DNA from 3 places in the Streptomyces malaysiensis subsp. malaysiensis genome. Region 3 is predicted to be linked to each of the others. Evidence: riboswitches for the same ligand, from Rfam matches in the RefSeq annotation. Region 3 holds a riboswitch; each other region holds the start of a gene.

What was found. A riboswitch is a leader RNA that binds a small molecule or an ion and turns the genes downstream of it on or off. The one in region 3 is predicted to bind cobalamin.
Region 1: another riboswitch for cobalamin. It lies ahead of metE (5-methyltetrahydropteroyltriglutamate--homocysteine S-methyltransferase); the one in region 3 lies ahead of AB0E24_RS19545 (cobalamin biosynthesis protein).
Region 2: another riboswitch for cobalamin. It lies ahead of AB0E24_RS25375 (ABC transporter substrate-binding protein); the one in region 3 lies ahead of AB0E24_RS19545 (cobalamin biosynthesis protein).

Annotation. Positions count from the first base shown of each region.
Region 1 covers NZ_JBEZNG010000013.1:113,377-121,183, reverse strand. The annotation lists gene AB0E24_RS25210 (alpha/beta fold hydrolase) at 1-445, shown strand, start outside; gene AB0E24_RS25205 (SDR family NAD(P)-dependent oxidoreductase) at 500-1,450, opposite strand; gene AB0E24_RS25200 (helix-turn-helix transcriptional regulator) at 1,601-2,464, shown strand; gene metE (5-methyltetrahydropteroyltriglutamate--homocysteine S-methyltransferase) at 2,540-4,858, opposite strand; cobalamin riboswitch at 5,025-5,245, opposite strand; gene AB0E24_RS25190 (hypothetical protein) at 5,430-5,654, opposite strand; gene AB0E24_RS25185 (molybdopterin-dependent oxidoreductase) at 6,058-6,540, shown strand; gene AB0E24_RS25180 (putative RNA methyltransferase) at 6,569-7,420, opposite strand; gene AB0E24_RS25175 ((R)-mandelonitrile lyase) at 7,739-7,807, shown strand, end outside.
Region 2 covers NZ_JBEZNG010000013.1:156,013-163,819, reverse strand. The annotation lists gene AB0E24_RS25400 (DUF305 domain-containing protein) at 1-49, opposite strand, end outside; gene AB0E24_RS25395 (DUF1996 domain-containing protein) at 191-1,141, opposite strand; gene AB0E24_RS25390 (DUF2165 domain-containing protein) at 1,391-1,930, opposite strand; gene AB0E24_RS25385 (carboxymuconolactone decarboxylase family protein) at 2,263-2,733, shown strand; gene AB0E24_RS25380 (RNA polymerase sigma-70 factor) at 2,774-3,697, shown strand; cobalamin riboswitch at 3,756-3,969, shown strand; gene AB0E24_RS25375 (ABC transporter substrate-binding protein) at 4,032-5,072, shown strand; gene AB0E24_RS25370 (FecCD family ABC transporter permease) at 5,069-6,082, shown strand; gene AB0E24_RS25365 (ABC transporter ATP-binding protein) at 6,202-6,927, shown strand; gene AB0E24_RS25360 (bifunctional nitrate reductase/sulfite reductase flavoprotein subunit alpha) at 7,158-7,807, shown strand, end outside.
Region 3 covers NZ_JBEZNG010000008.1:389,674-397,480, reverse strand. The annotation lists gene AB0E24_RS19560 (class II aldolase/adducin family protein) at 1-66, opposite strand, end outside; gene AB0E24_RS19555 (inorganic phosphate transporter) at 415-1,695, shown strand; gene AB0E24_RS19550 (hypothetical protein) at 1,709-1,960, shown strand; cobalamin riboswitch at 2,102-2,319, shown strand; gene AB0E24_RS19545 (cobalamin biosynthesis protein) at 2,469-3,452, shown strand; gene AB0E24_RS19540 (cobyric acid synthase) at 3,449-5,092, shown strand; gene AB0E24_RS19535 (putative cobaltochelatase) at 5,157-7,307, shown strand; gene cobO (cob(I)yrinic acid a,c-diamide adenosyltransferase) at 7,307-7,807, shown strand, end outside.

The sequences.
Region 1 (7,807 bases), on a different contig from region 3:
CATCGCCTACCTCCGGATGCCGGAGAGCGCGGGCAGCCTTGTCCGGCCCTGCATGCGGGCCGATCCCGCCGCGATCGGGGCACTGAGGCTGGACCCCGGCTCGGACGACGCGGAGTATCGGCAGCGGTTGCGGAACGCGTTCTACGGCGATGTCGACCGGACCCTCGCGGACGCCGCCCTCGGACTGCTGACGCCCGACGCCCCGGCCGGTATCGCGTTCGGCACCACCACCCTCACCCGCGACGGCTGGGGATCGGTCCCCCGTACCTACATCACCTGCGCACGCGACATGGCGGTACGCCCGGCCCTCCAGCGGAAGTTCATCGCCGAGGCCGACGCGGCCTTCCCGGACGAGCCCACCGCGGTCGTGGCGCTCGACTCCTCGCACTCACCGTTCCTGTCCATGCCGGGTCGGCTGGCGGACGTGATCGCGGAGCAGGGCTGATCCGGACCCATGGGCCCGGACCGCACGCCCGGGGGACGTCCGGACCTCCGGAGCTCAGGCGGCGTGCGCCATGGTGAACCGTTCCACGGCGTCCCAGAGCTCCCGCTCGCGCCGCGGGTCGTAGGACTCCCGCGACGACCGCGCCACCTCCGTGCGGTCGACATAGGAGCCGGTCGGCGCCGCGGTCGTGCCCAGGACGACATCGGCGAGGTAGCGGCCCGCGGCGCCGCGGCCGGTGGCGAACGGCGTGAGGGCCAGCACCGGCAGGATGCGCCGCATGGCGAACCGGGAGAGGGGCCCGGCGTTGCGGGCGAGGCCGGTGCCGGGGACGAAACCGGGGTTGTAGGCGATGGCGTCGACCCCGGCCGGAAGCCGGCGCGCGTACTCGTGCACGAGGTAGATGGCGGCCAGCTTGCTCGTCGAGTACGCGGTGCGCCCGCCCGCCGTGCTGCCCGGCGCGGGGAAGGCGCCCGTACGGGCGAGGACGTCGGGGGCGTTCCAGACCGGGCCGGGCACCATGCCCAGGTTGTGCTTGAAGTCGCCGAAGTGGGTGTCGCTGACGGTGATCACGATCCGGGCGGGGGCGGCGAAGTGTTCTTGGAGCACGCGGACGAACAGGTGGTTGGCCAGGACGTTGACGGCGAAGGTGGCCTCGAATCCGTCGGGGGACTCGGTCAGCGCGTTGGTGTACTGCATGCCCGCGTTGCCCACGAAGCCGCGCAGCGGTGGCAGGCCACCGCGGTCCAGCCGGTCACGGATCTCGACGGCGGCGGAGCGGACGCTCTCGAGCGAGCCGAGGTCCGCCGGGATATGCGAGACCGTATGCCCGCCGGTGGCGAGTTCGGCGGCGAGCCGGGCGCCGGACGAGGCGTGTGCGCCGGGGGATTCGCGGGCGACGACCAGCAGGTGGGCGTCGGGCGAACGGCGCAGGATGTGCTCCGCGGCGACACGGCCGATTCCGCGGCTCGCGCCCGTCATCACGATGGTGTGCTTCGTAGCGGACATGGAAGGCTCCTTCACGGTCGGCCGATGGCGCCCGGCTCGGGCGCGGCGGCTCCACGTTCGCCGCCTCCGCGGGCGCCGGCCAGTGCCGTCCCCGTCACCAGGACTGGCAGTACCCAGGCTGATCCGGCGCCGGGCGGCGAGAATGGGCCCATGGCTTCCTCCCGCTCCGACTTCGCCGCGCTGCTGCGCGCCTGGCGCGACCGCCTGGCCCCGGCGGACGCGGGCTTCGCCACGACCGCGGGCCGTCGGGCCCCGGGGCTGCGCCGCGAGGAGCTGGCCCAGCTGGCCGGGCTCTCCGTCGACTACATCCTGCGCCTGGAGCAGGGGCGTGCGAAGCACCCCTCCGACCAGGTCGTCGGCGCCCTCGCCCGCGCCCTCCAGCTCTCCCGCGAGGAGCGTGACCAGCTGTACCGGAGCGCCGGGCTGCTGCCGCCGCGGGACGGGACGGTCAGCGCCCATGTGCCCCCGGGCATCCAGCGGCTCGCCGCGCGCCTGGGCGATGTCCCGATCGGGGTGTTCACCGCCGACTGGACCCTGGTGTGGTGGAACGCGATGTGGAGCGCCCTGCACGGCGACCCCGCGGTCCTCCCGGCCGCCGAACGCAACCTCGCCCGCGCCCTGTTCGGCGGCGGCGGTGGCGTCGGCGCCTCGATGCCGCGCATCCGCTTCGAGCACGGACGAGGCGCCTTCGAAGCCTCGATCGTCGCCGACCTCAAGGACGCCACCTCCCGCTATCCGGCCGATGGCCGGCTCGAACGCCTGGTACGGGACTTGCGGGCGGAGTCCGACGCCTTCGCACGGCACTGGGCCACCCGGCCGGCCGCCGCGCAGCACACGGCCGACCGCAAGACGATCCGGCATCCGGAGGTCGGCGACATCCTGCTCGACTGCGATGTGCTCATCGTGCCCGGCGCGGATCTGCGCATGGTCACCTACACGGCGGCGACCGGAAGCAGCGACGCGGGCAAGCTGGACCTCCTCCGCGTCACCGGCGCCTCCGCACCGCGCCCGTGACGTCCGCGTCCATGCCCGCGTCGACCGGCCGGGGCCGGAGCGCATGGCGCCTCCGGCCCCGGCCGGTCGTCCGCGTCAGGACGCGGGCAGCTCACCGCGGACGGTGCGGGCCGCGGCGACCAGGTTGCGCAGTGCGGAGCGCGTCTCCGGCCAGCCGCGGGTCTTCAGACCGCAGTCGGGGTTGACCCACAGCCGTTCGGCGGGGATGGCCCGCAAGCCGGTGCGGAGCAGTTCGGCCGCCTCCCGCGCGCTGGGCACGCGCGGGGAGTGGATGTCGTACACACCGGGCCCGGCCTCGCGCGGATAGCCGTGGGTGGCGAGCTCGCGGGCCACCTGCATATGGGAGCGGGCGGCCTCCAGGCTGATGACATCGGCGTCGAGGTCGTCGATCGCCCGGACGATGTCGCCGAACTCGGCGTAGCACATATGGGTGTGGATCTGGGTGCCGGGACGTACACCGCCGGTGGTGAGGCGGAAGGCTTCGGTCGCCCAGGCCAGATAGGCGGGCCGGTCCCCGGCCCGCAGGGGGAGGGTTTCGCGCAGCGCGGGTTCGTCCACCTGGATCACCGAGGTCCCGGCCGCCTCCAGGTCGTTCACCTCCTCGCGCAGGGCGAGGGCGACCTGGCGCGCGGTGTCGCCGAGGGGCTGGTCGTCGCGGACGAAGGACCAGGCGAGCATGGTGACGGGGCCGGTGAGCATGCCCTTGACCGGGCGCTCGGTGAGGGACTGGGCGTAGGCCGTCCAGCGCACCGTCATCGGCTCGGGGCGTGTGATGTCACCGGCCAGGATCGGCGGGCGGACATAGCGGGTGCCGTAGGACTGGACCCAGCCGTGCCGGGTGGCGAGATAGCCGGTGAGCTGTTCGGCGAAGTACTGGACCATGTCGTTGCGCTCGGCCTCGCCGTGTACCAGCACATCCAGGCCGGTGCGCTCCTGGAAGGAGATCACCTCCCGGATCTCGGCCCTGACCCGCTCCTCGTACCCGGCCCTGTCGATCCGGCCCTCGCGCAGCTCGGCGCGGGCGGTGCGCAGTTCGCCGGTCTGCGGGAAGGAGCCGATGGTGGTGGTCGGCAGCAGCGGGAGGCGGAGGTGTGCGCGCTGGGCCGCGACGCGTTCGGCGTACGGCTGGGAGCGGTGGGCGTCGGCGTCGGTGACCGCGCCGGCGCGGGCGCGGGCGGCCGGGTCGCGGGTGATGGGGGAGGTGGCGCGGGAGGCGAGGGCGGCCCGGTTGGCAGCGAGCTCGGCGGTGATCGCTCCGGTGCCGCGGGTCAGGCCCCTGGCGAGGGTGACGATCTCCGCGGTCTTCTGCCGGGCGAAGGCCAGCCAGCGCAGAATGGGCGGTTCGATGTCCCGCTCGGCGGCGGTGTCGAGGGGGACGTGCAGCAGTGAGCAGGAGGCGGCCACATCGACCCGGCCGGCCAGGCCCAGCAGGGTGCCGAGCGTGGCCAGGGACTTCTCCAGGTCGTTGACCCAGATGTTGCGGCCGTTGACGACACCGGCGATCAGCCGCTTACGGGGCAGGCCGCCGACGGCGGCCAGCTCCTCCAGATGGGCGGCCGCGGCCTCCGTGAAGTCCAGCGCGAGCCCCTCGACCGGGGCCTTGGCCAGTACGGGCAGGGCCTCGCCGAGACGGTCGAAGTACGAGGCGACCAGCAGCTTCGGACGGTCGGCGAGGGCGCCGAGATCGCGGTAGGCGCGGCCGGTGGCGCTCAGCTCGGCCGGTGTGCGGTCCTGGACCAGGGCGGGCTCATCGAGCTGCACCCATTCGGCACCGGCCGCCCGCAGGTCGGCCAGGACCTCGGCGTACACCGGGAGCAGCCGGTCCAGGAGGGTCAGTGGCTCGAAGTCCGCGGGGGCGCCGGGGGCGGGTTTGGCGAGGAGGAGATAGGTGACGGGCCCGACCAGGACCGGCCGCGCCGTGAGGCCCAGGGCGAGGGCCTCCCTGAGTTCCGCGACCTGCCGGGCGGAGTCGGCCGTGAAGACCGTGTCCGGACCCAGTTCGGGTACCAGGTAGTGGTAGTTGGTGTCGAACCACTTGGTCATCTCCAGTGGTGCGACGTCCTGTGTTCCCCGCGCCATCGCGAAGTACCCGTCGAGCGGGTCGGCGGCGACGGCGTCGCGGTGGCGGTCGGGGATCGCGCCGACCATCACGGTGGTGTCCAGCACATGGTCGTAGTACGAGAAGTCCCCGGTGGGGACCTCGTCGATGCCCGCCCCGGCCAGTTGGAGCCAGTTGGCACGGCGCAGTTCTGCGGCGGTGGCCCTCAGCGCGCCGGCGGTGACACGGCCCTTCCAGTAGCCCTCGATGGCCTTCTTCAGTTCCCGGTTCGGCCCCTGACGGGGGTAGCCGTACACGGTGGCCCGTGCTGCCGCGGCAGCGGACTCGGTGGTCACGGAGATCTCCTTCGCGAGATGAATCCCTGAGATCCCGGCGGCGGGACGAGGACGCGAAGGGTGACGGACCTGACGCCACGACCTCGCGCGGTAAACGCGCGGTCGTCCCGCCTGGTGTGTACGCCGACCCGCCCTCGAGGTCACCGGGATGTCCGCGCACGAGTCGTCCGTACGCGGGCAGATGGCAGGTCTTCGGACTCGCGGGCACATCCTCCTCGGAGGACATCTACTGGCCGTCGCTTCCCAGGTCCTCTCACCGGACCCAGTGCGTTGTGACGGCGGTCGTTCCCGCTCACCGCTGCGGGGCAGTCCCGGATTCCCACCGGGTTCCCTCTTGCGACGCGTCCCGCCTGGCGGACGGGGCGAACCAGCTGCACCCGCCAGCCTACGGTGCCGTCCGGCGGTGTGCGGGTCCCGTCCGGAATACGGAAGGTGAGGTGGGACACGCGGTGCCCCGGCAGGTCCGGCCGGGGCACCGCCGCGTACGGCTCGTGGGGGCGGCGCCTCCGGGCCGGTCCGCGTCCGTCGCGCGTGATCGGTCGCGCGTGGTCAGCCGCGCGTCATCGGGGGGTCAGCACGCGCCGGAGTCCGACGCACCCACCAGATTGACCGGGACGGTGACGAAGGAGAACTGATTGCTGGCGCACACGTTGGGGCCGGGGATGGACGTGCTGCTGGAGTTGGTGACGGAGACATCGGGCGTGTCGTCCGCCATGGCGCCGGCCGCGCCGACGGCGAGGGACGCGGCGGCGAGGGTGACCGTGGAGAGGGCGGTGAGAGCGGTCCGCATACGCATGGGAACTCCTTGCTGAGGATGAGCGGCCGGATATGACCGGCTTCGCATGCATGGTGCCCTTTTGTCGGGCGGATCGCGGCTCAACGTCCCCCCAATGGGCGAAGACGATCCCGTCGGCTCGTCCGCCGACGCGCCGTCCGTCCTCCGCCGGTGGGCAGGGCGTGCGCGGTGCCGCCGGAGGTATCGGATGTCGTACGAGCGTCGCCACACTCGTCCACGGTGGCCGGGGCCGGTGCCCGCGGTTCAGGGGTCCGGGCCGCCGCCGATTCCATCGCCCTACCGCAGGTGCGAGGGTAATCGCTCGAACTTCCTCGTATGAGCCGGATCTTTGGTCTATCGGCATGGCATGTGCGTTTGCGCGGGATGGGTGTTCGGGTAACGGTCCACCAGGAGGTGGTAGCCCGTGAGCGACTCCCTCGCAGCTGCCGGTACGGCCGCCGGTCCGATGGCGGAGGTCGCCCTCACCGGCGATGTGAGCCGCCCGGCCCGGATGACGGTGTCCGAGCTGCTGTCCTGGCCCCAGCACCGGGTGCGGGTCAGCTTCGACTGCGCCACCAGCGGGATTCAGCGCCACCGTTTCACCGGGCCGTTCCTGCATGACGTCCTGGTCTCCGCGGGCCCCGCCTTCGATCCGGCCCGGCGCAAGGACCGGCTGCGCTTCCTGATCGCCGTGCACGGAGTGGACGGCCACCACGCCCTGTTGTCCTGGGCCGAGATCGACCCGGACTTCGGCCGTGCGCCCGTCCTGCTCGCGGTCACCATCGACGACACCCCGCTCGACCGCGCGGGCCCTCAGCTCGTCCTGCCCCAGGACCGCTGTGGCGCCCGGTACATCAGCGGTATCGACACGATCCGCGTGGACGGCGGATACACCCTCCGGACCTGACGGCGGGTACGGCCGGGGCCCGGCGGTGTCAGATCAGCGGGCGGTACGCGGTGAGGGTGATGGACACCGTCACCTCGCAGGGCTCGGGCAGCGACGCGATGCGCTCCTCAAGCCGCTCACCGTGCTGGTGCCAGGCGTTGGGCCCCATCCCCACCAGCCGCGGCACGGCCTTGTGGTCCAGTGCCATGGTGCTCCGCGACCGCTCCCGGGCCACCTCGGTGAAGTACGCCGAGAACCGGTCCGCGAGCCGCTCGTCCTTCTGCTCGTCCACCCGTAGCAGCCCCAGGGCCTCGACCAGTTCCCGCAGATGATCGGGCCGGGGCGTCACCACCAGCAGAACGCCCTCGGGGCGCAGGATCCGCCGCAGCTCGGCCGGGTTGCGCGGTGCGAAGACATTGAGGACCACCGACGCGGCCCCGTCGGCGATCGGCAGCCCGTCCCAGGCGTCGGCCACCACCGCGCTGATACGGGGATGTGCCCGCGCGGCCCGGCGGGCGGCGAACTTGGAGATGTCGAGCAGGATGCCCTCGTGGCCGGGGAACTCGGCCATCACCCGGGCGTGGTGGTACCCCGTGCCGCCGCCGATGTCCACGACACAGCCGGGGTCCCCGCCCGTCGGCACCGGTGCCGTGGCGCGCGCCAGCGCGGCCAGGGCCTCGGCGATCGGCGCGTAGTGACCGGCGGCCAGGAAGTCCGCGCGGGCCGCCACCATGGCGGCGGTGTCCGCGCTGAACCTGGCGGCCGCGGGCAGCAGATTGACGTACCCCTGCTTCGCCACGTCGAAGCTGTGCCCCAGGGGACACCGCAGTGTGCCGTCGGTCATCGCCATGGCACCGGAGCAGTGCGGACAGCGAAGGTACCGAACCGCCTCTTTCCGCACCGTGTCCCCCGTTGCCGCTGTTGTCCTGACAGGAGCTCACCCTATGCACTGGTCCACGGGGTGCCGCACACCACCCCCGGCGCCGCGCACCGCCCGCACGGCCGGCCTTCGGGAATTCGCCCAACCGGTTGAGGTGTGAGCCGGGGCTCAAGGCTTCCCGTGTGGCACCGCCCGACGGCCCGCCGAGGGGGAGAGCTTTGTCGCAGCGCGTTTCCGTGCCAGGGGGAAACTCCTCCTCCGCGCGCATCGGCACACGGGGGTGCAGGTGCGAGCCTGGACACCGCGCCACCGGAAAAGGCGAAAGAAAGCAGGAGCACGTTGAAGTTCATCACGCCCCGGCCCACCACGAAGGGCCCCGCGGACTGGTTCACCGGCGATGTGTGGTTC
Region 2 (7,807 bases), on a different contig from region 3:
GCAGCACCGCTACGGACGCCACGCGCCGTGTGACGGCTGCCGCTGTCATCTCGACTCCCCTCGTCCGTGATGGGCGGAGCCCCCGGTGACGGGGCTCCGCCCACCGGCGGGACGGGATCGCCCCGCCGGTTCGTACGCTCTCCTTCTGCGTCAGGGACGGCCAGCCCGGGTCAGAGGCGGGCCCTCTCGGTCAAGGACGGCCGTCGGCGCCGCACTTGATGATCGGGTTGATGCAGTCACGCACCCGCCGGGCCATCTCGTCCTCGGGCCAGGCGTTGAAGAAGTCACCGTGCATGGTGAATCCGCCACCCGATGCCAGCTTGAACCGCGAGGGGTCGCCGCTGACCGGGTAGCGCAGCACCTGGCGCAGCTTCGGCACGGCGACCGGGTGTGTCGCCGGGCACTGGCCACCGACCGGGTAGGCCATGTGGCTCTTGTGGTCGGGGGAGTCCAGGTCCTTCCCGTTCCAGCACTGGGGGAAGTCGAGGTAGGACTCCAGCATCGAGCCGGACGGGCAGTTCACGAAGTCCTTGGAGGGGTTGACCTCTCCGTGGTGCAGGCAGGACCACCGCGAGATGGACGAGGGATCGTCGATCCCGGTGGCCTTGGCGTTGCCCGCCACGATCCGCAGCCCCGCGGGCAGCGGCTTGATGTTCGCGATCACATCGTCGCGCACACCTTCACCGAGGTAGTAGAAGGTGGTGCCGGTGGGCTCGACCTCTTTGCCGTTGTCGTAAAGGGTGGGAGTCCAGTACGACGACAGGTCGGCGATCGGGTCGCAGCTGGTCCGGCCCTTCTTCAAGGCGGCCAGATCGGTGTGTGCGTTGGTCGAGTCGTTGCCGAAGAAGCTGTGCATATGGGACGCGCCGGGGAGCCCCGGGAACACGATCGGGTCGTCCGGCAGCCGGTGGGTGAACGGGCACTCGGCCACGAACTCGGCCACGCGCACCGGTGCCTTGACGCTCGGCGCGCTCGATGACGCGCCGGTCCTGTCGTTGGCGCGCAGATCGGCACGGGCGCTGGCCGAGCCGGTGGACAGCATGGACAGGATGAGGCCGACGGCGGCGAGGATGACACCCGGCCCTCGCCAGTGGCCGAGTACACGCCGTAAGGGCGGGAAGCGCGGGGGTGTACGTGACATGACTCTCCTTTCCGTGCGCACACGGAAGAGCGAAAAGAGCGGGAGAGCCCTGCGGTGTGGTCACGCGGGGCGGTTCAGAGAGCGCTCTCACAGAGCGGTGCTGCGGACGCTAGAGGTGGCGCAGGTCACTGTCAAGAGTCCGCGTCAACGAGGGGCGGTCGCCGTCCAACGGCGAGATCGTCGCTGTCCTCTGAGCGGAGCCCGCTCGGTCGATCCGGCCCGGCGATCCCGTTCGGCCATCCCGCTCGGTCAGTCCGTGGCGCCGGGGTCGGTGCGCTCGTCCGAGAGCAGATGAATGAGCAGCAGGACAACCCCGGAGATCATGAAGACGCGAGTGGCGGCCTCCAGCCCGTTCCACGCCTTCGACTGCCACATGGCGAACCATTCGCCGCCGATGGCGATGAACCCGGCACCGAACAGCACCATCAGCATCACGAGCCCCAAGGTGCTGGCCTGACGGGCGCGGCGAACCCTGCCCCCGCGCAGCCCCGCGCACCACATGGCCGTCGCGGCGAGGAGAACGAGCGCGGCGACGCTCTCCCAGACGATGATGGCGATGTAGGCGGTGTCCTGGAGCGTGGTGGACTCGATCGCCCGCCACATCAGATCGTTGTCCTTGAAGGTGGTGTCCATCGCCAGGACATGCCGTACGAACTGCTGATTGGTGTCGAAGTCGGTGATGTTGCCGAAGGCGACAAGCGTGATGTACAGCGCGATCGTTCCGGTGAGTACCCCCGAGGTGAGGGCATAGCCGCGGGGGGAACGTATCCTGCCGGTTCGCTCACTCACGATGGCCTCTGCCTCCCGCTGTATCCCCGTTGGCCGGGCCGAGTTGATCGACCCGAGCCGTAGCGTACAACTGACCGGATCCGAGCGGTCATGGATGCCGTACATGATGCGCGAAGTGCCGTCGCTCCCTCCGGGATACGCGTCCCGGAGGGAGCCGGGCGCCCCGGCGAAGGTGGCGGTGTACGTCGGTGCCGTGAGGGTGGCGCTCAGCAGCGGTATGACGAACTGCGCGCTCGGGGCGGGGAGACGCAGGTCACAGCCGGCGATGTCACAGGGGGTCGGGCTACCCCGTCTCAGGGGTGTAGCCACTGACAACCGCGGAGGAGCACACCATGGACGCGCGACTGAACTACTTCGACAGCGTCACCGCCGGCAAGATCCTCAAGCCCGTGATGACGGCGGGCAAGGCGGTCAAGGACTCGCCGCTGCCGGCCGCTGCGCAGGAGCTGGTGGCGCTTCGGGTGAGCCAGATCAACGGCTGCGCCGCCTGTGTCGACATGCACACCAAGGAGGCCGCCGCGGCCGGTGAGACCGCGGTGCGGCTGAACCTGGTGGCGGTATGGCGCGAGGCCACGGTCTTCACCGAGGCCGAGCGCGCCGCGCTGGCGCTGGCGGAGGAGGGGACCCGGGTCGCGGACGCGGCCGTCGGGGTCGGCGACGAGGTGTGGGCGAATGCCGCCAAGTACTACGACGAGGAGCAGCTCACCGCTCTGGTGATCTTGGTCTCGTTCATGAATATGGTGAACCGGCTGAACATCATCACCCAGCAGCCGGCCGGCGACTACCAGGTCGGGCAGTTCTGACCGGCCGGTGGTTCAGGGGGATCCGGGGGAGGGGAGCCGTGTGAGCAAGGTCGAGGAGTTCGAGGAGCTGCGGCCGCTGCTGTTCTCGATCGCCTATCGGATTCTGAGCAGTGTGAGCGAGGCCGAGGACGCGGTGCAGGAGACCTGGCTGCGCTTCGACGGCTCGGCGACCCGGCCCACGTCGACCAAGGCGTTTCTGTCGGCCACGGTGACGCGGATCTCCATCGATGTGCTGCGCTCCGCCCGGGTGCGACGGGAGGAGTACATGGGCCCGTGGTTCCCCGAGCCACTGCTCAGGGACCCGTATCAGGATCCGGCCCGCGCGGTGGAGCTGGCCGACTCGGTGTCGATGGCGGCGTTGCTGCTGCTGGAGCGGCTCAGCCCGCTGGAGCGGGCGGTGTTCGTGCTGCGGGAGGTGTTCGCCTTCGGGTTCGACGAGATCGCCACGGCGGTGGGGCGCTCGGAGGCGGCATGCCGGCAGCTGCTGGTACGGGCTCGGCGGCATATGGAGGCCGGGCGGCCGCGCTTCGAGGCGGACCGGCGGGAGCGGCAGGAGCTGGCCACGCGGTTCTTCGACGCGCTGACGGACGGCGATGTGGGTGGGCTGCGGAATCTGCTGGCCGCCGATGTGCGGCTGGTCGGGGACGGTGGCGGCAAGACCCCGCAGCTGGCGAAGGCCGTCGTGGGCGCGGAGAAGGTGGCCCGGTTGCTGGGCACGGCCTTCCCCTGGCTGTTCCGGGTGGATGTGTCGTTCGAGCCGCATGAGGTCAACGGCCAGCCCGGGGCGATCTTCCATGACCGGGACGGCAAGGTGCTCCACACCCTGGCCCTCGATGTGCTCGACGGGCGTATCCAGACCGTCCGCACGGTGTCCAACCCCGACAAGCTCGGCCACCTCGGCCCTGTCGGCGATGTCTGGGCCGTCGACCGCGAGATACGGCAGGCCCGCCGACGGCCGAACTGACCTGCTCGGCCCACGAGTCCATCCGCTTCCACGACCGGCCCTTGCGACCGACCCCTCTTGATAGGCTCGGGGAGCCAGTCGTGCCACATCCGAGGCCAGGGAATCCGGTGTGAATCCGGAGCTGACGCGCAGCGGTGAGGGGGACGGGCGGGGCATGTGATGCCACTGGAAGGAGTCCATGACGGCCGCGAGGCCGCCGCGGACGAGCACCGGGAAGGCGCCCCGTCCGGACGAACCCGAGTCCGAAGACCTGCTGGCACCTCCGCGACCCTGTGCGCGGAGGGACGTCCGTAGGCCAGGCTCCGCGTACGAGCCCCGACCCCGAGGCATGCCCGTGCTCAGCTCCGCCCGCCGCACCGCGGCCCTCCTGCTCGCCCCTGCCCTGCTGCTCACCGCATGCGGTGGCTCCGGCCATGACACCGCGGACGCCGGAAAGCCCGCCGGTTCGGGCTATCCGCGAACGATCGACAACTGCGGCCACAGAACCACGTTGACGTCCGCCCCGAAGCGGGCCGTCTCGCTCAACCAGGGCACCACGGAGATCCTGCTCGCCCTCGGCCTCGCCGACCGCCTGGCGGGGACGGCCATGTGGACCGACCCGGTGCCGAAGGGCCTGGAGAAGGCCAACGCGACGGTGCCGCGACTGGCGGACAACGCGCCCTCCTTCGAGAAGGCCCTGGACGCCGAACCCGACTTCGTCACCGCCTCGTTCGTCTCCACCCTCGGCAGGGGCGGTGTGGCCACCCGTGAGCAGTTCGAGAAGCTGGGTGTGCCCACCTACGTCTCGCCGTCCGACTGCTCGGCGGGCAGGGACCCCGACAGCGGCGGCGACGGCTCCCGCGGCAGGCCACTCACCTTGGACGTGGTCTACGGCGAAATACGCGACCTGGCCCACGCCTTCGGTGTCGACGAGCGTGGCGAGAAGCTGGTCGCCGAGTTGAAGCGGCGTGTTCGTACGGCCACCGAGGGGCTGGACGCCCCCGGTGTCTCCCTCATGTACTGGTTCGCCAACTCCCAGTCGCCGTACCTCGCCGGCTGCTGCGGCGCGCCGGGCGCCATCACCCGGGCCGTCGGGGCGGAGAACGCCTTCTCCGACACCCACGACGAGTGGCCGCAGATCAACTGGGAGACCGTGGCCGACCGCGACCCGGACGTCATCGTCCTCGGCGATCTCACGCGCAAGCAGCAGACCGCGGAGACCGCCGAGGCCAAGATGCGTTTCCTGCGGACCCACCCCGCCACCCGCAACCTCACCGCGGTGAAGAAGAAGCGGTACATCCTGCTGAGCGGGCAGGCCATGAACCCGTCCCTGCGCACGGTCGAGGGGGTCGAGCAGGTCGCCGCCGGACTGCGCGACTTCGGTCTCGCCAGGTGAGCGCCCGCCTCCTGCCGCTGCTCGCGGGAGGCGTGGCCGCGCTGCTCGCGTCGGTCGCCTTCGCCGTGACCATCGGCCCCGCCGACATCTCCACGGCCGACGTATGGGCGGCGGTCAGCGCCCATCTCGGCCTGGGCGAGAGCACGTTGCCGCCATTGCGCGACGGCATCGTGTGGAACCTGCGCATGCCCCGCACGCTGCTCGCCGCGGTGTGCGGGGCGGGTCTGGCCCTCTGCGGGGCCGTGATGCAGTCGCTGCTGCGCAATCCGCTGGCCGATCCGTTCGTCCTCGGGGTGTCCTCCGGCGCCTCCACCGGGGCCGTCGCCGTGGTCGTCCTCGGGGTGGGCGGCGGGGCCGTATCGCTGTCGGCGGGCGCGTTCACCGGTGCGCTGCTCTCCTTCGGCCTGGTCCTGGCGCTCAGCCACAGCCTCGGTGGCAGCACCGACCGCGTGGTGCTGTCCGGGGTGGCCGCCATGCAGCTGTTCTCCGCGCTGACCTCGTTCACCGTGCTCACCTCCGCGGACGCCGAGACCACCCGGGGCGTGCTGTTCTGGCTGCTCGGCTCGCTCACCGGCGCCGGGTGGGGCGATGTGCTGCTGTGCGCCGCCGTCCTGGCCGGCGTGCTCGCGGTCTGTCTCGGGCACGGCCGCACCCTGGACGCGTTCGCCTTCGGGGAGGAGGCCGCGGCAGCGCTCGGCGTACGGGTGGCCCGTGCCCGTCTCGTCCTGCTGTGCGCGGTCGCGCTGCTCACCGCGACCCTGGTCAGCTGCGCCGGGGCCATCGGCTTCGTCGGCCTGGTCCTCCCGCACGCCACCCGCGCCCTCACCGGCTCCGGCCATGTCCGGCTGCTCCCGGTCACCACACTGGCCGGAGCCATCTTCCTGGTGTGGGTGGACACCGCAGCCCGTACCGTCATCGACCCCCAGGAGGTCCCGGTGGGCGTGGTGACGTCCCTCATCGGCGTACCGGCCTTCGTGGCCGTGCTCCACCGCGGCCGGAGGAAGACGTGAGCGACTCCACGGCGGGACGCCCCGCCACCGCCACCCCCGCCACCGCCGCATCCCCCGCCACCGCCGAGGCCGCGCCCGGACTCCGCGCCGACCACGTCAGCCGCCGCACCCACGACCGGCTGATCCTCGACGGTGTCACCCTCACCCTGCGCCCCGGCGAGACGGTGGGCCTGCTCGGCCCCAACGGCTCGGGGAAGTCCACCCTGTTGCGGCTGCTCGCCGGGGTCCTCGCCCCCTCCGCCGGAGTCGTCACCCTGGACGGCCGCACACTGCCACAGGTCGGCCGCCGCGCCACGGCCCGCCGTATCGCCACCGTCGAACAGCACGCCCACACCCAGACCGAGCTGACCGTGCGCGAGGTCGTGGCCCTCGGCCGTATTCCGCACCGGCGCGCCTGGTCCGCGGCCTCCGCCGTGGACACCCGGGCCGTCGACGCGGCCCTGGAACGCACCGGACTGACCGACCGGGCCGGTCAGTCGTGGCACACCCTCTCCGGTGGCGAACGCCAGCGTGCCCAGATCGCCCGTGCCCTCGCCCAGGAACCGCGTGAGCTCCTGCTGGACGAGCCGACCAACCACCTCGACATCCAGCACCAACTCGACCTGCTCGACCTCGTCGTGGGTCTGCCCATAGCCACCCTGATCGCCCTCCACGACCTCAACCTCGCCGCGATGTACTGCGATCGCCTGCTCGTGCTGCGCGAGGGACATGTCGTGGCCGAGGGCACCCCCGCCGATGTGCTGACCCCGTCCCTGATCAAGCGGGTCTACGGGGTCCGGGCCGATGTCACCCACGATCCGGGCCACCCGGTCATCCGCTTTCTGCGCCGGCCGCCGAAACCGTGAAGCGGTGGGCGGCATGCGGCTCTCGAACCGCCGGACGCCGAGCCGTCGCGTTCACAGCCGCCTGCCGGGCCGTGTGCGGTGGGCGTAACCCCGGGTGATCGGCCGGAGAGACATGCGTGTAATCAGAGGTGTGTACGGTCCCGGAGAGTGGGACCAGGCCGAACACACGAACAGGCCGAGCACACGAAAGGGAGGCGCCCGTGGTCGCGCCGGGCTCGCGGAGCGAGGGCATGACGAGGGTCCGGACGGTCTGCTCGTACTGCGGGGTGGGCTGCGGCATGGTCCTCGACGTCGGCATGGGACCGGACGGGCGGCGTACCGTCCTGAAGGCATCCGGGGACAGGGAACACCCCGCGAACTACGGGCGGCTGTGCACCAAGGGCGCCACCACCGCCGATATGCTCGCCGCCCCCGGGCGCCTGGCGGGGGCGCTGCGGCGTCCGCGGCGCGAGGAGGCGCCGGTGCCGGTGCCCGTGGACGAGGCGATCGCCCGGACGGCGCACCGGCTGCGGGCGATCGTCGACGAGCACGGGCCGGACGCGATCGCCCTCTATGTCTCCGGCCAGATGAGCCTGGAGGCGCAGTACCTCGCGAACAAGCTGGCCAAGGGGTTCATCCGGACCAATCAGATCGAGTCGAACTCCCGGCTGTGCATGGCCGGCGCCGGCACCGGCTACAAGCTCTCGCTCGGCGCCGATGGACCACCCGGCTCGTATCAGGACTTCGACAAGGCCGATGTCTTCTTCGTCATCGGCTCCAACATGGCCGACTGCCATCCGATCCTGTACTTGCGGATGAGGGACCGGATGAAGTCGGCGGGCGCGAAGCTGATCGTCGTCGATCCGCGCCGCACCGCCACCGCGGCGAAGGCCGATCTGTT
Region 3 (7,807 bases):
CCATGCCTGGCGCAGGGGGTGGGTCAGCCGCGGCTGCGGCTGCCGCGGGGATCGCGACTGGGTCACCTGCCCTCACCTCCGAGGCGATCCTGCCAGGCGGCCGGCGGCCGCGCCGAGGCGGGACCGGAACGGGCGCTGGCACCGTCTACGACCGCGCCTCGTGGACACCCGTGCGGGTCCGGTGGACGAGGGTGAACGGCAGGCGTTCGCGGGGCCGTTTCCGGAGGCCCCCTCCGGCGGTCCTCGACCTCGGCTCAACTCCCGTATGACATGGGAACGTAGGCTGGAATTCACAGTGCCGTGGCTATTCCGCAACCACGTCACCCTGATGCCCTGCTCAGTTCATCTCCTGTTCACCCTGTTTCCTTACGTTCACCGTGCCACTAACGACCTTCGAACTGATTGACCGGGTGTATGGAACACATCACGCTTCTCATCGGGATCGTGATCGTCACGGCCTTGGTGTTCGACTTCACGAACGGCTTCCACGACACGGCTAACGCCATGGCCACCACCATCTCCACGGGAGCACTCGGTCCCAGGGTGGCGGTGGCGATGTCAGCGGTCCTCAACCTCGTCGGCGCGTTCCTGTCCGTGGAGGTGGCCAAGACCATCTCCGGCGGGATCATCGACGAGGGCGCCGGTATCCGACCAGAAGTGATCTTCGCGGGGCTGGTCGGCGCGATCCTGTGGAACCTGGTGACCTGGCTCGCCGGGCTCCCCTCCAGTTCCTCGCACGCCCTGTTCGGCGGCCTGATCGGCGCCACCCTGGTCTCCGTCGGCCTGGACGGGGTCAACGGCGACGCGATCGTCATGAAGGTCCTGATCCCCGCCGTCGCCGCCCCGATCGTGGCCGGCATCGCCACCATGGTCGCCACGCGGCTCACCTACCGGCTCGGCAGCGGCCGCTCACCGGAGGACACCGCGAAGGGCTACCGCGCGGGGCAGATCGCCTCGGCGGCCCTGGTCTCCCTCGCCCACGGCACCAACGACGCCCAGAAGACGATGGGCGTGATCACCCTGGCGCTGGTCACCGGGAACGTGGTGGCGCCCGACTCCGACCCGCCGCTGTGGGTCATCGTCTCGGCGGGTCTTGCCATCGCGCTCGGCACCTACCTGGGCGGCTGGCGGATCATCCGCACCATGGGCAAGGGCATCACCGACATCCAGCCGCCGCAGGGCTTCGCCGCCCAGACCGGCGCCGCGACGGTCATCCTCGCCTCCTCCCACATCGGCTTCGCGCTGTCCACCACCCAGGTCTGCTCCGGCGCCGTCATGGGCGCGGGTGTCGGCCGTAAGGGCGCGGTGGTGCGCTGGTCGACCGCGGGCCGCATGGTGGTCGCCTGGGTGCTGACCCTGCCCGCCGCGGGTCTGGTGGCGGGTGGCGCCGCGCTGCTGGCCGACCAGGGGAACGCGGGGGTCGCGGCGGTGGCCGTGCTCGCGATCCTGGCCTGCGGGGCGATCTGGGCGCTGTCGCGCCGCAAGCCCGTGGACCACACCAACGTCAACGAGGTCGCCCCCCAGGAGCCGGTGGGCGCCGTCACGGCCGCCCTGCGGTCCGTGGCCCCGCCGCCCGCGGGTACGGCGGCTTCCGCCCCCGAGGACGCCGCGGAGACCGCCGCCGTGAGCGGCACCCCTGAGAGCGCGCCCGAGCAGACCCCCACCCCCGCCGCCGCGAGCAGCACCACCCGCTAAGGAGCCAGGAAACATGAACATCGACTGGGCGGCACTCGGCCAGGTCTTCGGCGTCAGCCTCGCGGTGACGGTCGGCATGGTGGGCGTCTTCACCCTGGGCATCGTCGGCACGTCCCGTAAGGCGGCGCCGGAGCAGGGCGGCACGGCCGCCGTGCCCTCCGGCGCGGCCGGCGGCGGGTCCGCGCTCGCGCGCACCGGCGCGTACGCCTGTTTCGCGGTGTGCGCCGCGGTCGTGGCGTACGGCATCTATCTGATCGTCGCCTGAGGACCCCGCGTCCCCATTGCCCCACCGGCCGCCGGATGGCGGCGCTGACCAGCGCCGACCGTCCGGCGGCCGTCCTGTGAGCGACCGTCGTCTGTGGGGCTCGGCACACTCGGGCGTCATGGGTCATATGCGAGTTGACGGCCATTCGCGGCCCATGGTGGACTTCCCGAGCCAAACGGCGGCAGGAGAGGAAGCCGGTGAGAATCCGGCGCGGTCCCGCCACTGTCACCGGGGAGCGGCCTCCCATCGCCTGTATGGGGTCACGGCTCGTCCGTACGGTTCGTCGCGTACGTGGGGCTGGAAGACCGGGAGGGCCGCGGATCCGGGAGCCAGGAGACTCTCACCGCCGGTCACGTCGAACCAGGGCGAGGACCCTGAGTGAGGACATACCGCCATGCCCGGCACCGCCACGCCGCCAGCCTCCGCTGCCCGCTCCGGCTCCCCCCGTACCTCTGTCGGCACCTCTGTTCGCGTTCCGCCGCGCCGAGGCGTGACGGCGGCCTGAGGGATGCCTGCCGACCACGCCTCGTTCGCGTGCGGCGCGGCCCTCGGCTTCCTCGGCGACCTCGCCACGGGCGATCCGCGCCGCGGCCATCCGGTGGCCGCGTTCGGGCGCGCCGCCGCGGCCGCCGAGCGCCGGCTGTGGCGTGACCACCGCGGCTACGGGGCCCTGCACACCGCGCTGTGCGCGGGCGGCGCGGCCGCCGGTGCCGCGCTGCTGACCCGCGCCGTACGGGCCCTCGGCGGGCGCCGTGGCGCGGAGGTCGCGCTGACCGCCGCCGCCACCTGGGCCGTGCTCGGCGGTACGACGCTGGGCCGTGAGGCACGGGCCGTCGGCGACGCGCTGGCCGCCGGGGACCTCGAGGCCGCCCGGGAGCGGCTGCCGCATCTGTGCGGCCGCGATCCGCAGGCGCTGGACGGGCCGCGGATCGCCCGCGCGGTTGTCGAATCGGTCGCCGAGAACACCTCCGACGCCGTCGTGGGCGCCCTGGTGTGGGGCGCCGTGGGCGGGGTGCCGGGGCTCATCGGCTTCCGCGCCGTCAACACCCTGGACGCCATGGTGGGCCACAAGTCGCCGCGCTACCGGCGGTTCGGCTGGGCGGCGGCCCGTCTGGACGATGTGGCCGGATGGCCCGGTGCGCGCCTTACGGCGGCCCTGGCGACGCTGGCGGGCCCCGATCCGCGCGGTGCGTGGCGCGCCTGGCGGCACGACGGCCGGCGCCATCCGAGCCCCAACGCGGGCCCTGTGGAGGCGTCCTTCGCGGGCGCGCTCGGCGTACGGCTGGGCGGCACCCTCGCGTACGGCGGCCGGGTCGAGCACCGGCCGGTGCTCAACTCCGGCGGGCGGCCGGTGGCGGCGGCCGACATCGAGCGGGCGATACGGCTGTCGCGGCGCGTCGGCGTCCTGGCGCTCGGGGTGTCCGTGGCGGCCCGGCCGGTCCTGAGGGCGTTGACGGGGCGGCCCCTGGCCGCTGGAAGGGGCGGTGGATGAGCGGGATACGCGGTAAGGGCGGCACGGACGGTTCGGGGTCGCGGGGCGGGGGGCTGCTCGTCGCGGGCACGACCTCCGACGCGGGCAAGAGCGTGGTGACGGCCGGGATCTGCCGGTGGCTCGCCCGTAAGGGCGTCAGCGTGGCGCCCTTCAAGGCGCAGAACATGTCGCTCAACTCCTTCGTCACCCGGGAGGGGGCGGAGATCGGGCGGGCGCAGGCCATGCAGGCCGCCGCCGCTCGCGTGGAGCCGAGCGCGCTGATGAATCCGGTCCTGCTGAAGCCGGGCAGCGACCGCAGCAGCCAGGTGGTGCTGCTGGGCAAGCCGGTGGGCGAGCTGAGCGCGCGCGGGTACTTCGGTCGGCCGGGGACCCCGGCGCGGCCGGGGCCCGCCGTACGGCCGCCGTCGGGCGCGGTCTCCCCCGGTGAGGCGGCCAAGGGGCGTGAGGCGCTGCTGGGGACCGTCACGGAGTGCCTGGAGGAGCTGCGGCGCACCCATGACGCCGTGATCTGCGAGGGCGCGGGCAGCCCGGCCGAGATCAATCTGCGCCGTACCGACATCGTCAACATGGGGCTCGCGCGGGCCGCGGGGCTTCCGGTCGTGGTGGTCGGGGACATCGACCGCGGTGGCGTCTTCGCGTCCTTCTTCGGCACGACCGCCCTGATGTCGGCGGCGGACCAGCGGCATGTGGCCGCCTATCTGGTGAACAAGTTCCGCGGCGATGTGAGCCTTCTGGAGCCAGGTCTGGAGATGCTGCGCGACCTCACCGGGCGCCCGACCGTCGGTGTGCTGCCGTTCGCCCACGGGCTGGGGATCGACGAGGAGGACGGGCTGCGGGTCTCGCTGCGCGGCACGGTGCGGGAGAGCGTCGTGGCACCCCCTTACGGTGCGGACGTGCTGCGGATCGCGGTGGCCGCCGTGCCGCTGATGTCCAACTTCACGGACGTGGACGCGCTGGCGGCCGAACCGGGCGTGGTCGTGCGGTTCGTGGACCGGCCCGAGGAGCTGGCCGACGCCGATCTGGTGGTGCTGCCGGGCACCCGGGGCACCGTAAGGGCGCTGGAGTGGCTGCGTGAGCGCGGGCTCGCCGGCGCGATCGCCCGGCGGGCCGCCGAGGGCCGCCCGGTGCTGGGCGTCTGCGGCGGTTTCCAGATGCTCGGGGAGCGCATCGAGGACGAGGTCGAGTCGAGGGCCGGGACGGTCGCCGGGCTCGGGCTGCTGCCGGTGCGGGTGCGGTTCGCGGCGGAGAAGACCCTGGCCCGGCCGGTGGGCGAGGCGCTCGGTGAGCGGGTGGAGGGCTACGAGATCCACCACGGGGTCGCCGAGCCGCTCGACGGGGCCGAGGAGCCCTTCCTGGACGGCTGCCGGGTGGGTTCGGTGTGGGGCACCCACTGGCACGGCTCATTGGAGAGCGACGGCTTCCGGCGGGCGTTCCTGCGGCGGGTGGCGGACGCGGCGGGCCGGGCGTTCGTACCGGCACCGGACACCCGCTTCGGCGAGCTGCGCGAGGAGCAGCTCGACCGCCTCGGCGACCTGATCGAGGAGCACGCCGACACGGACGCGCTGCTGCGGCTCATCGAGGGCGGCGTCCCGGAGGGGCTGCCGTTCGTCCCTCCGGGGGCACCAAGGGGGACGTCGTGATGGACGACGCCCCCGACACCGAGACCGGACAGCGACGCCAACGCACCCCAGGAGGTACCGCCGCGTGACCACCACCTACCCCTTCAGCGCGATCGTCGGCATGGACGGCCTTCGGCTCGCCCTGCTCCTCAACGCCGTCTCACCCGCCGTGGGCGGCGTCCTGGTGCGCGGCGAGAAGGGCACGGCCAAGAGCACCGCCGTAAGAGCGATCGCCGCGCTGCTGCCCGAGGTGGACGTGGTGGCCGGGTGCCGGTTCTCCTGCGATCCGGCCGCGCCCGACCCGTCCTGCCCGGATGGTCCGCATGAGCCGGGCACCGGCGAGGCGCGCCCCGCGCGGATGGTCGAACTGCCCGTGGGCGCCTCCGAGGACCGGCTGGTCGGCGCCCTCGACATCGAGCGGGCGCTGTCGGACGGGGTCAAGGCGTTCGAGCCCGGACTGCTCGCGGACGCCCACCGCGGTGTGCTCTACGTCGACGAGGTCAACCTCCTCCACGACCATCTGATCGACCTGCTGCTCGACGCGGCCGCCATGGGCGCCTCCTACGTGGAGCGCGAGGGGGTGTCCGTACGGCATGCCGCGCGCTTCCTCCTGGTGGGCACCATGAACCCGGAAGAGGGCGAGCTGCGGCCCCAGTTGCTGGACCGCTTCGGCCTCACGGTGGAGGTCGCCGCGTCCCGGGACACCGGGGAGCGGGTCGAGGTGGTGCGGCGGCGACTCGCGTACGACGAGGACCCCGAGGGGTTCGCGGCGCGCTGGGCGGCGGACGAGGAGGCCCTGAGGGAGCGCATCGCGGCGGCGCGCGCCCTGCTGCCCCGGGTGGGTCTCGGCGACCGCGCGCTGCGGCAGATCGCCGCGGTGTGCGCCGGGTTCGAGGTGGACGGGATGCGCGCGGACATCGTGACGGCCCGTACGGCGACCGCGCTGGCCGCCTGGGCGGGGCGCACCGACGTCCGGACCGAGGACGTACGGGGGGCGGCGCTGCTGTCGCTCCCCCACCGCAGGCGGCGGGCTCCGTTCGACGCGCCGGGGCTCGACGAGGACAAACTCGACGAGATCCTGCGGCGGTTCGAGGAGGACGACCCGGAGCCGGATCCGGACCCGGGCCCCGAGGGCCCCGGCGACGGGCCGGACGGCTCGGACGGCCCCGACGACACCGGGGGCGGGCCCCAGGAGGGCGCGGGCGACGGGGCACGGGAGCAGACGCCGCCCACCGCTCCCGAGCCGTCCGTTCCCGACCAGCGCGGGGGTGAACACGAGGCGGCCGAACGCGAGGACGGATCGGCCCGGGCCGACCGCGACGGCGGGGCGGCCGACCCGGGCGAAGGGGACGGCGGTACCGGCGGAGCCGGAGGTGAGCGGGCGGCCGTGGGCGCCGCCGAACCGTTCCGCACCCGGCGCCTGGACGTCCCCGGTCTGGGCGAGGGCGCGGCAGGCCGCCGTTCGCGCGCCCGCAGCGCGCACGGCCGCACCACCGGGGCCCGCCGCCCGCGGGGAACGCTCTCCGCGCTGCATCTGACCGCGACCGTCCGGGCGGCCGCCCCCCATCAGCGGACACGCGGGCGGAGTGGACCCGGGCTGCTGGTGCGCCGGGACGATCTGCGCGAGGCGGTGCGCGAGGGCCGGGAGGGCAATCTCGTGCTGTTCGTGGTGGACGCGTCGGGCTCGATGGCCGCGCGGAAGCGGATGAGCGCGATCAAGGGCGCGGTGCTGTCGCTGCTGCTGGACGCCTACCAGCGGCGGGACAAGGTCGGGCTGATCACCTTCCGGGGCGCGGACGCCGAACTCGCGCTGCCGCCCACCTCGTCGGTGGACGCGGCCGCCGTGCGGCTGGAGCGGCTGCCGACGGGCGGCCGTACGCCGCTTGCGGCCGGGCTGTTGAAGGCCCGGGAGGTGCTGCGGGTGGAGCGGCTGCGGGACCCCGCGCGCCGTCCGCTGCTGGTCGTGGTGACCGACGGGCGGGCCACGGAGGCGAGGCGGTCCGGCGGGCCCGCGCCGGTCGAGCGGGCCGGGCGCGCGGCGCGGATGCTCGCGGGCGACGGGGTCGCCTCGGTGGTCGTGGACTGCGAGTCGGGGCCGGTGCGGCTGGGGCTGGCGGGCGCGCTCGCCGGCGAACTGCGGGGCACTCGGGTGACCCTCGACGAGCTGCGCGCGGACAGCGTGACGGCGCTGGTACGCGATGTACGAAACGTATCGAACCCTCGGAGGGCCGCCTGATGCCGCAAGGACAACCGACCGTCGTCCCCGACGACGGGCTGACCACCCGCCAGCGCCGCAACCGTCCGCTGGTGCTCGTCCACACCGGTCAGGGCAAGGGCAAGTCGACCGCGGCGTTCGGGCTGGCGCTGCGGGCATGGAACCAAAACTGGCCGGTCGGTGTATTCCAATTTGTAAAGTCCGCGAAATGGCGGGTCGGTGAGGAGCGTGCGCTGCGCGTCCTCGGCGACTCGGGCGAAGGGGGGACCGTCGCATGGCACAAGATGGGCGAGGGCTGGTCGTGGGTCCAGCGCGACATGGCTTCCAGCGAGGAGGCCGCACGCGAGGGCTGGGAGCAGGTCAAGCGCGATCTGGCGGCGGAGACATACCGGCTCTATGTGCTGGACGAGTTCGCGTATCCGATGCACTGGGGCTGGGTGGACCCCGACGAGGTGGTGGCGGTGCTGCGGGACCGGCCCGGGACACAGCACGTCGTCATCACGGGGCGTAACGCACCGGCG